DNA from 2 places in the Chromohalobacter sp. HP20-39 genome. Region 2 is predicted to be linked to the other one. Evidence: predicted binding sites of a transcription regulator. Region 2 holds the regulator's gene; the other holds the start of a gene.
What was found. The regulator sigma-54, encoded in region 2, starts transcription at its own class of promoters, with help from an activator protein. The targets are predictions, from matches to a motif close to TGGCACNNNNNTTGCTNT.
Positions count from the first base shown of each region.

Region 1 (4,679 bases), on a different contig from region 2:
GCGTTTGAGCGCTTCCTGCAATTGGTAGCCGCAGTCGCAGCGCATCGAGAACAGGGCGTCTCCGGTCAGGCACTCCGAGTGCACGCGCCCTAGCACGGGCTCGGACGTCGAGACATCACCCAGCGTCAAGGCAATGTGTTCCTTGCCAGTGGCCTCGTCCTCGAAACCATGCATGGTAAAGGTTGCCCACGGTGTGGGTAATTGAGAGGCGGCGATGAAGCGAATCGTCACGATGAACCTCAGTGGTGCACAGCACGGTGCGGAAAGCGAAAGCGTCGGGGCGAGCATTCTAGCAGGCCGTAGCGTGAGGCTCACCCTGTAAGTGCCGCGCGTGCGCTTAGTGCGGCGGGGTATGTTACTAGCAATTTGCTAGATGGGGATGCGTCACCGTGAATCAAGTCGCCGCGCGCCGCATTCGTTACAATGGAGGACAAAATCGACGTCTGGAGTTCTCATGCCATTGCAAAACGACCGCCTATTGCGTGCCCTGGCACGCCAACCGGTAGATCGCACACCCGTGTGGATGATGCGCCAGGCGGGCCGCTATCTCCCCGAGTATCGCGAAACGCGCGGCCAAGCTGGCAGCTTTATGGACCTGTGCCGCAACGCCGAGTTGGCGTGCGAGGTGACCATGCAGCCGCTGGAGCGTTACTCGCTCGACGCGGCGATCCTGTTTTCCGATATCCTCACGATCCCGGATGCCATGGACCTGGGGCTTTACTTCGAGACTGGAGAAGGCCCCAAGTTTCGCAAGACAGTGCGCAGCGCCGAGGATGTTGCCGCGCTGCGCGTGCCCGACGCCGAGCGCGACCTCGACTACGTGATGAACGCGGTGCGCACCATTCGCCACGAACTGGCGGGCAGCGTGCCGCTGATCGGTTTCACGGGAAGTCCCTGGACGCTGGCCACCTATATGATTGAAGGCGGCTCGAGCAAGGATTTCCGGCACGCCAAGGCGCTGATGTATGGCGACCCGGCGGCGATGCATGCGTTGCTCGACAAGCTGGCGCGCTCGGTGACCGACTATCTCAACGCCCAGATCCGTGCCGGTGCCCAGGTCGTGCAGATCTTCGACACCTGGGGTGGAGTACTGTCGACGCCTGCATATCGCGAATTCTCGCTGGCCTATATGACGCGCATCGTCGAGGGACTGATCCGCGAGCACGAGGGGCGGCGCGTACCGGTGATCCTGTTCACCAAGCAGGGCGGCCAGTGGCTGGAAAGCATCGCCGATAGCGGCGCCGATGCCGTAGGCCTGGACTGGACCACCGAACTGAGCGATGCGCGGGCCCGCGTGGGCGATCGCGTGGCGTTGCAGGGCAATCTCGACCCCAATGTGCTGTTCGCCTCGCCCCAGGCGATTCGCGATGAAGTGGCGCGGATCCTGGCCAGCTACGGCAGTGGGCCGGGTCACATCTTCAACCTGGGCCACGGCGTTAGCCAATTCACTGATCCTGATCATGTCGCCGCGTTCATCGAGGCGCTGCATGAGTTCAGTCCGCGTTATCATGGCTGATATGGCTGAACGTGCCATGCTGCTCGTGCTCGACGCCGAGTGCCCATTGTGTCGGCGCGCGGCGCATTTCGTGTTGCGCCATGCACGGGCGCCGGTGTACCTGGCAAGCCTGCACGAGGCGTCGGCGCAGCGCTTGGGCGAGTACTTCGGGGCCGATCCTAACCAGCTCGATAGCATCTGGTTGGTGCGCGGGGGCGAGCTGCATCGCGACAGCTCGGCATTGTGGCGTCTGGCTCAGGGGCTGCAGTGGCCTTGGCGCGGCCTGGCGGCGCTGCGTTGGTGTCCGCGTGCTTGGCGCGATGGTGTCTATCATGTCGTCGGGCGTTGGCGCCATCGGTTGGCACCGGCGACTGAGTGGTCGCCACAAGCGCGTGCGAGCTGGGTATCGTATCTGGATGAAACGACCTGCCGGCGGCTCGGACTGCCGCTCGTCTTGATGGGCGCCGACGTGGACATTGCCGATCATATCTATCCGTCACAAGGAGAGTGAGCCATGTCTGTTTCCCTTCGCCCTCTTCGCTGGTCGTGCCTGGTGCTGGCCGGCATCAGCGCCGCCGTGATCGCCTGGGGCAGCCTGACGCCCGGTGCGGAGATGTCCCAAGATCTGCCTTGGGACAAGTTCAATCATTTTATTGCCTATGCGGGCCTGGCGGCACTGTTGCGGCTGGGGGGCTTTCGTACGCTGACGGCGCTTAGTCTGGCTATCGGCTACGGCGTTCTCATCGAGGGCCTGCAGTTGGGCGTGCCTGGCCGTAGCGGCGCCGATTGGGCCGATGCGCTGGCCAATACGCTAGGGGCGCTTGTCGCCGTTAGAGTCTGCCATTGGCTGCTGCCCAGGCGCTTTCTTGTCGCGCGCGGATAGGCTATGTTGCGCGGCTATTCCATGAATGCGATTCCAGCCTCTCGAAGGGGCTTTGACGATAGTGATTACGAGGGTTCCCATGACCGAGCGTCTCGACCAGGGCTGGTTCACGGAAGTGTTCGACAGCCACGGCAGTGCCTTCTCACTCATGATCAAGGACAAGCTGCACGAGGTACAAAGCCCCTATCAGCATCTGGAAGTCTACGCCACCGAGACCTACGGCAACTTGATGGTACTCGACGGCTGCGTGATGCTCAGCACGCGCGACAACTTCCTCTACCACGAGATGATCGCGCATCCGGCGCTGTTTTCGCACGCCGCGCCCAAGCGTGTGGTGATCATCGGCGGTGGTGATTGCGGTACGTTGTGTGAGGTGCTCAAGCATCCCGGCGTCGAAGACGTCGTACAGATCGACATCGACGAAGAGGTCACCCGAGCCTCTCAGCGCTACTTCCCCGAGCTGACGGCGTCCAACGATGACCCGCGCGCCACGCTCAAGTTCGAGGATGGCGTCAAGTGGGTCGAGAACGCACCGGAAGGCAGCGTCGACGTCATGATCATCGACTCCACCGATCCCGTGGGGCCGGCGGAAGGACTGTTCGAGGCCGACTTCCTGGCGCGTTGTCATCGCCTGCTCGCCGACGGCGGTGTGTTGGTGCAACAGAGCGAGTCACCGCTTTATCACACCGGCTCGATCATTCGCGAGCTACGCGCCGATATGCAACGCGCCGGCTTCGATAGCGTCGCCACGCTGCCATTTCCGCAGCCAGTCTATCCTTCGGGGTGGTGGAGCGTGACGCTGGCCGGCAAGGGCAAAGACGTGACGCGCTTTCGTGAAAACGATGCCGCGGCGGTGGAATTCCCGCTCGAGTACTACAGCGTCGAGACCCATCGTGGTGCATTGGCGCTGCCACCGTTCATGCGTCGTGCACTGTCGATGTGATGTGCAACGTGTGAAAAACGTTAAAGGTACGTGACTTAGGTATATTGGTCGGAGTGGCAAGCTCTTTGCTAATGTGGTTAGTGGCTCGCGAATAAGCCACCACAATAACGCAAGGAGCTTCTGCATGTTATACAAGAACAAGTTCATGATGGCCGTTCCGGCCGCCCTGTTGCTGAGTGGTCTGGCGACCGCCTCCCAAGCGGCGACGCTCGACGATGTCAAGGAGCGTGGCAACCTCAATTGCGGGGTCAATGTCGGCCTGACCGGCTTCTCGGCACCTGACGAGGACGGCCACTGGCAAGGGCTGGATGTAGAAATCTGTCGAGGCGTTGCCGCTGCGGTGTTCGGCGATGCCAGCAAGGTGGCCTTCACGCCACTGACCGCCAAAGAGCGATTTACCGCCTTGCAGTCTGGTGAAATCGACGTACTTTCGCGCAACACCACCTGGACCGCCACGCGTGACAACTCGTTGGGACTCGATTTTACCGGTGTGGCTTTCTACGATGGTCAAGGCTTCATGTTGCGAAAGGATCTAGGCATCGATAACCTGAAGCAGCTCGACGGCGCCTCGATCTGTATCCAGGCCGGCACGACCCACGAACTCAACCTCGCCGATTATTTCCCCTCCCGTGACATCAATATCCAGACGGTGACCTTCGACACACCCGATCAGACTGCGGGTGGATTTGCCAATGGACGTTGTGATGTGCTGACCTCCGACACCTCGCAGTTGGCGGCGTTGCGCCTGCAACTGCCTGATCCGAGTAGTGTCGAAATCCTGCCCCAACTGATCTCCAAGGAGCCGCTGGGCCCGGTGGTTCGCCAGGGCGACGATCAGTGGTTCGACATCGTCAAGTGGACGTTGTTCGCCATGATCAATGCCGAAGAGCTGGGCGTGACCAGCGAGAACGTCGACGACATGAAGGCCAATCCGCCCAATCCCAAGGTGGCCCGCCTGCTGGGCGTTGAGGGCAGCTACGGCGAGCAACTCGGCCTGCCCAAAGACTGGGCCTATCAGATCGTCAAGGATGTCGGTAACTACGGCGAGGTCTTTGCCGACAACGTAGGCAAGAACTCCCCGTTGGGTATCGAGCGCGGCCTCAACGCGCTGTGGACCGAAGGCGGCTTGATGTACGCACCGCCGGTGCGCTGAAACGTATTACGCCAACCTCTCGCGCCGGAACGACCCGGCGCGAGTCCTGACATTCATTGAAGCAACTCCGGGCCCCTGTGTCGTAACGGCATGGGTAGCCTGTGAGGTTGCTTTCTGATCGAGCATTCACCGATGTGGCGTAGCGTTCAACGTTCGCGAGAAAAGGGCGCCCTGTGGCGAGATCCCAGCTTTCGAGCTCTGGTCG
Region 1 covers NZ_JAWHTP010000002.1:228,844-233,522, reverse strand. Annotated here, with positions in the region: gene ribA (GTP cyclohydrolase II) at 1-231, opposite strand, end outside; gene hemE (uroporphyrinogen decarboxylase) at 455-1,516, shown strand; gene RVY79_RS04600 (DUF393 domain-containing protein) at 1,509-2,006, shown strand; gene RVY79_RS04595 (VanZ family protein) at 2,010-2,378, shown strand; gene speE (polyamine aminopropyltransferase) at 2,458-3,321, shown strand; gene RVY79_RS04585 (amino acid ABC transporter substrate-binding protein) at 3,446-4,474, shown strand; gene RVY79_RS04580 (amino acid ABC transporter permease) at 4,607-4,679, shown strand, end outside.
Region 1: a site for sigma-54 is predicted at 3,376-3,393, ahead of RVY79_RS04585 (amino acid ABC transporter substrate-binding protein). Genes of this name have one in related genera too.

Region 2 (4,679 bases):
AATCGATGAGGCCGGTCATCTGGCCGGCATCTACACCGATGGTGACCTGCGGCGCACTCTCGACCGCCATGATGACCTGCGCAGCTTGTGTGTCGATGACGTCATGACCCATGGCGGTAAAACCATCCGGCCGGAGCTGCTCGCCGCCGAGGCCGTCAAGATCATGGAAGATAACCGCATCACGGCACTCGCCGTGGTCGACGACGAAGGCCGCCCGGTCGGGGCGCTGCATATGCACGACCTACTGGCCAGCGGCGTCATTTGAGGAGCCCCTATGACGCATTCCGCCGACTGGCGTGCCAAGGCACGAGGCATCCGCTTACTGGCGCTGGACGTGGATGGTGTACTCACCGATGGCACGCTGCACTTTCAAAGCGATGGTCAGGAAACCAAGTGTTTCAACATTCTCGACGGCCTCGGCATCAAGCTGCTGCAGCAAAGCGGCGTCGTCGTCGCGTTGATCACCGGGCGCGAATCGTCCATGGTCAGCCGACGGGCCGAGGCACTGGATATCGCCTATGTCCAGCAAGGGCGGGAGGATAAACTGGTGGCGCTTCAAGCCCTATGTGAACAGCTCGCTCTACCGATGAAGTCAGTCGCCTACTGCGGCGACGACTTGCCGGACCTGACCGCTATTCGCGCCGCAGGGCTCGGCCTGAGCGTGAGCAATGCACCGGACTATGTGCGCGAGCACGCCGACTGGATTCCGTCGCGCCCGGGTGGTCAAGGCGCGGTACGCGAAATCTGTGATGCCTTGCTGAGCTGCCAGGGACACTGGGACGCCAGCCTGGCACCGTACCTTGACGATCTAGAGTGAACAGGACCATGCCGACTTTCTTGTCTTCTCGTAAATGGACGCGCATCGCACTGTTGCTGATCCTCGTCATACTCGGCATCGGTTTGGCTATCGTCGAACAACGTAACACTTCTTCGCCCGGCCCCGTCCCCAGCGACTCCGCCGGTGAGCCGGATTATTACCTCGAGGGCGTCACCATGACGCGCTTCAACGAGCAAGGTATTGCCCACCAGACGCTTAAATCGCCGCGTCTCGTGCACACTCCCGCCGACGATGTCATTCGCGCCACTTCACCGAAAGCTACAATACGTGACGCGGCAGGCCGTCAATGGAATATTTCGGGCGATAAGGGGCGCCTCGGGCCGCAACGCGACCTGCTCACCCTGACCGGCCATGCCCAGCTCGTACAACCCGAGCAGGGCTGGCGTCTCAACACCGACGTGCTGCATTACAAGTCCAGCACTGGCCACGCCTGGAGTGACACCGAGGCCGTGTTGCGGCAGCATGAGCAACGCGTGCGCGGCAATCGCTTCGATGCCTGGATCGACACTGATCAAGCGCGTCTGAGCGGTGATGTGCGAGGTCACCACCCACAGCTTGCCGAGGACGAATCATGATGACACGACCATTGAAGACGGCACTGGTCTGCGCCGCACTGGGACTCGCCAGTCACACGGCGCTCGCACTGGAAAGCGATGCCAGCCAGCCCATCGAGATCGCCGCTGACCAACTGGATCTCGACGACAAGGCTGGCACTGCTGTCTACACCGGCGATGTCGATATGCAACAAGGCAGCATGCAATTGACGGCCGCACGCGTAGAAATTCAACGCAACGCGCAGGGCGAGGTTTCCACGGTCACCGCCCATGGTAGCGATGGCGAACGCGCCTATCTCGAACAAAAACCCGCTCCCGACGAACCCGTGGCCAAAGGCTGGGGCGATACTGTGATTTATCATGCCGCTGAGCGGCGTGTGGAGCTCATTGATCATGCCGAACTTCACCAGGCCGGGGATACCTTCAATGGCGCCTATGTCGAATATTTTCTCGACCGCCAAGAGGTACACGCCCGCTCCGACAATGACGGCAAGGGCGATCAACGCGTACGCATGACGCTGACGCCCCGCGACAGCGAGTGATATATCCGTGACTCCTTCATCCAAGCCAGGCAGGATCCGACACCCATGAAGACCCTGAGCGCCGCCAACCTCGCCAAGAGCTACAAGGGCCGCCGCGTGGTGCATGACATCAGCCTGACCATACGCCAGGGCAGCATCGTCGGTCTGCTCGGCCCCAATGGCGCCGGCAAGACCACCTCGTTCTACATGATTGTCGGACTGGTCGGTGCCGACGCCGGCAGCGTGCATATCGACGAGCGCAACCTGTCCCACGCCGCCATGCACGAACGCGCCCGCGCCGGCATCGGCTATCTTCCCCAAGAGGCATCGATCTTTCGCAAGCTCTCGGTCGCCGACAACATCATGGCGATTCTCGAAACACGCCGCGATCTCGACAAGGCCGCGCGCAAAGCGCAACTCGAACGCCTCCTCGAGGAGTTCCATGTCACCCACATCCGTGACAACCCCGGCATGAGCCTGTCCGGAGGGGAGCGCCGTCGCGTCGAGATCGCCCGCGCCCTGGCCACCGAACCCGCTTTCATCTTGCTCGACGAACCCTTTGCCGGGGTTGATCCGATTTCCGTCGGCGAGATAAAGAGCATCATTCGCCAACTCCGCGATCGTGATATCGGCGTCTTGATCACCGACCACAACGTCCGCGAAACCCTGGATATCTGTGATAACGCCTATATCGTCGGCGACGGACAGATCATCGCCGAGGGGCATGCCGACGCCATCCTCGCCAACCAGAAAGTACGCGACGTCTATCTCGGCCATGAGTTCCGACTGTAAGCGCAAGCTACTGGAACCGCCCTGCGCTTATATAAATGGCACGATTGTTGCTTCCGTTCTTGCAAGTGACGTCGTCGCGGGATAACGTACGGGCACCGTTTCAGGAAGCGACGACCGATTCTCCATGTCCATGAAACCTACGCTGCAGCTTCGCGTCGGCACCCAGCTGACGATGACGCCTCAATTACAGCAAGCCATCCAGCTCTTGCAACTCTCGACGCTGGACTTGCGCCAGGAGATTCAGCAAGCGCTCGACTCCAACCCCATGCTGGAACTCGAAGAGAACTTCGACGAACGCGAGGTCAGCGAATCCCAGCAGGAGGATGACTGGACGGACGACATCCCTGAGAGCCTGTCGCTGGATAGCGAATGGAGCGACACCTATCAAGATGCCGGCTCCTCGCTGACGGGCGGAGGCGGTAGTAGCGAGGAAGGACCCGACATAGAGCGCAATACCGCGCATACCAGCCTGCATGACCACCTGGCTTGGCAACTCGCCATGGCCGACATGACACCGCAAGACCGCGATATCGCCGAGAGCCTGATCGATGCCGTGGGTGCCGACGGCTATCTCACCCTCTCTCTCGACGAACTGGTCGAGGGCCTTCGCGGCCAAGGCCTTTCCGGGCTCAAGACCAGCGATGTCGAACACGTCATGATGCGCGTGCAGCAGTTCGATCCCACCGGTGTCGGTGCCCGCGATCTGCGCGAGTGCCTATTGTTGCAGCTCGGTGCTCTACCCGAGGACATGCCGCTGCTGACCCAGGCCAAACGCCTGGTACGCCAGTTCCTCGAGGCACTGGCCGGCAACGATCGCAAGTTGCTCAAGCGGCGCCTGCGCCTCGACGAGGAGGAACTCGATCATGTCATCGCGCTGGTTCGCACGCTCGATCCACGGCCCGGCCTCGCCTTCGAGGACAGCAGCAACGACTATGTCATCCCCGACCTGATCGCACGCCGCGTTCGACAGGACTGGCGCATCGAGCTCAATCCCGAGGCGCTCCCCCGGGTACGCATCCAGCCGGATTACGCCGCGCTCATCAAGCGCGCCGACAAGAGCGATGACAATACCTTTCTCAAGCAACATCTGCAGGAAGCCAAATGGTTGCTCAAGAGCCTCTCGAGCCGTAACGACACCTTGCTGCGCGTGGGACGGGAGATCATGGCGCGCCAGCTCGATTTCCTGGAACACGGCGAGGAAGCAATGAAACCACTGATCCTGGCCGATATCGCCAGCGCAGTGGATATGCATGAATCGACCATCTCCCGCGTGACCACGCAGAAATTCATTCATACCCCACGTGGCGTCCTGGAGCTTAAATACTTCTTTTCCAGCCACGTCGGTGGTCAAGGCGAAACCGATGCTCATTCCAGCACGGCAATCCGCGCGCGGCTGAAAAAATTGATCGGTGACGAGCCGCCACGCAAGCCTCTATCCGACAGCAAGCTCGTCGACCTGCTGGCCCAGGACGGGATTCAGGTCGCACGACGCACCGTCGCCAAGTACCGTGAAGCGATGGGCATTCCTTCTTCCAGTGAGCGCAAACGACTCGCCTGATGGAGGGCGAGTTGCACGCACTTACCACGCTGCGTAGACTCGCCGCGACCTTTGTCAGCCAACGCCTGCTCAGGGCTATGCAGCGCTCTAAAAAGGGTTACAATCGAAGAGCCAACCGATGGAATAGGAGCGTGCCATGCAAGCCAATATCACCGGTCATCACATCGAACTGACCGATGCTCTACGCGACTACGTCAATGAAAAGCTCGCGCGTCTGGAACGCCATTACGACAACATCACTACCGTCCAAGTCACGTTATCCATCGAGAAAGAACGTCACTTGGCCGCATGCACGCTTCATGCCGCGGGTGCGGATCTTCACGCCGATGCTCAAAGCGACGACATGTACGCCGCTATCGACGCCTTAACCGACAAACTCGATCGCCAACTCGTCAAACACAAGGAAAAGGTGCAGG
Region 2 covers NZ_JAWHTP010000003.1:217,173-221,851, reverse strand. Annotated here, with positions in the region: gene RVY79_RS07630 (KpsF/GutQ family sugar-phosphate isomerase) at 1-265, shown strand, start outside; gene RVY79_RS07625 (KdsC family phosphatase) at 275-817, shown strand; gene lptC (LPS export ABC transporter periplasmic protein LptC) at 826-1,413, shown strand; gene lptA (lipopolysaccharide transport periplasmic protein LptA) at 1,410-1,934, shown strand; gene lptB (LPS export ABC transporter ATP-binding protein) at 1,980-2,705, shown strand; gene RVY79_RS07605 (RNA polymerase factor sigma-54) at 2,830-4,263, shown strand; gene hpf (ribosome hibernation-promoting factor, HPF/YfiA family) at 4,400-4,679, shown strand, end outside.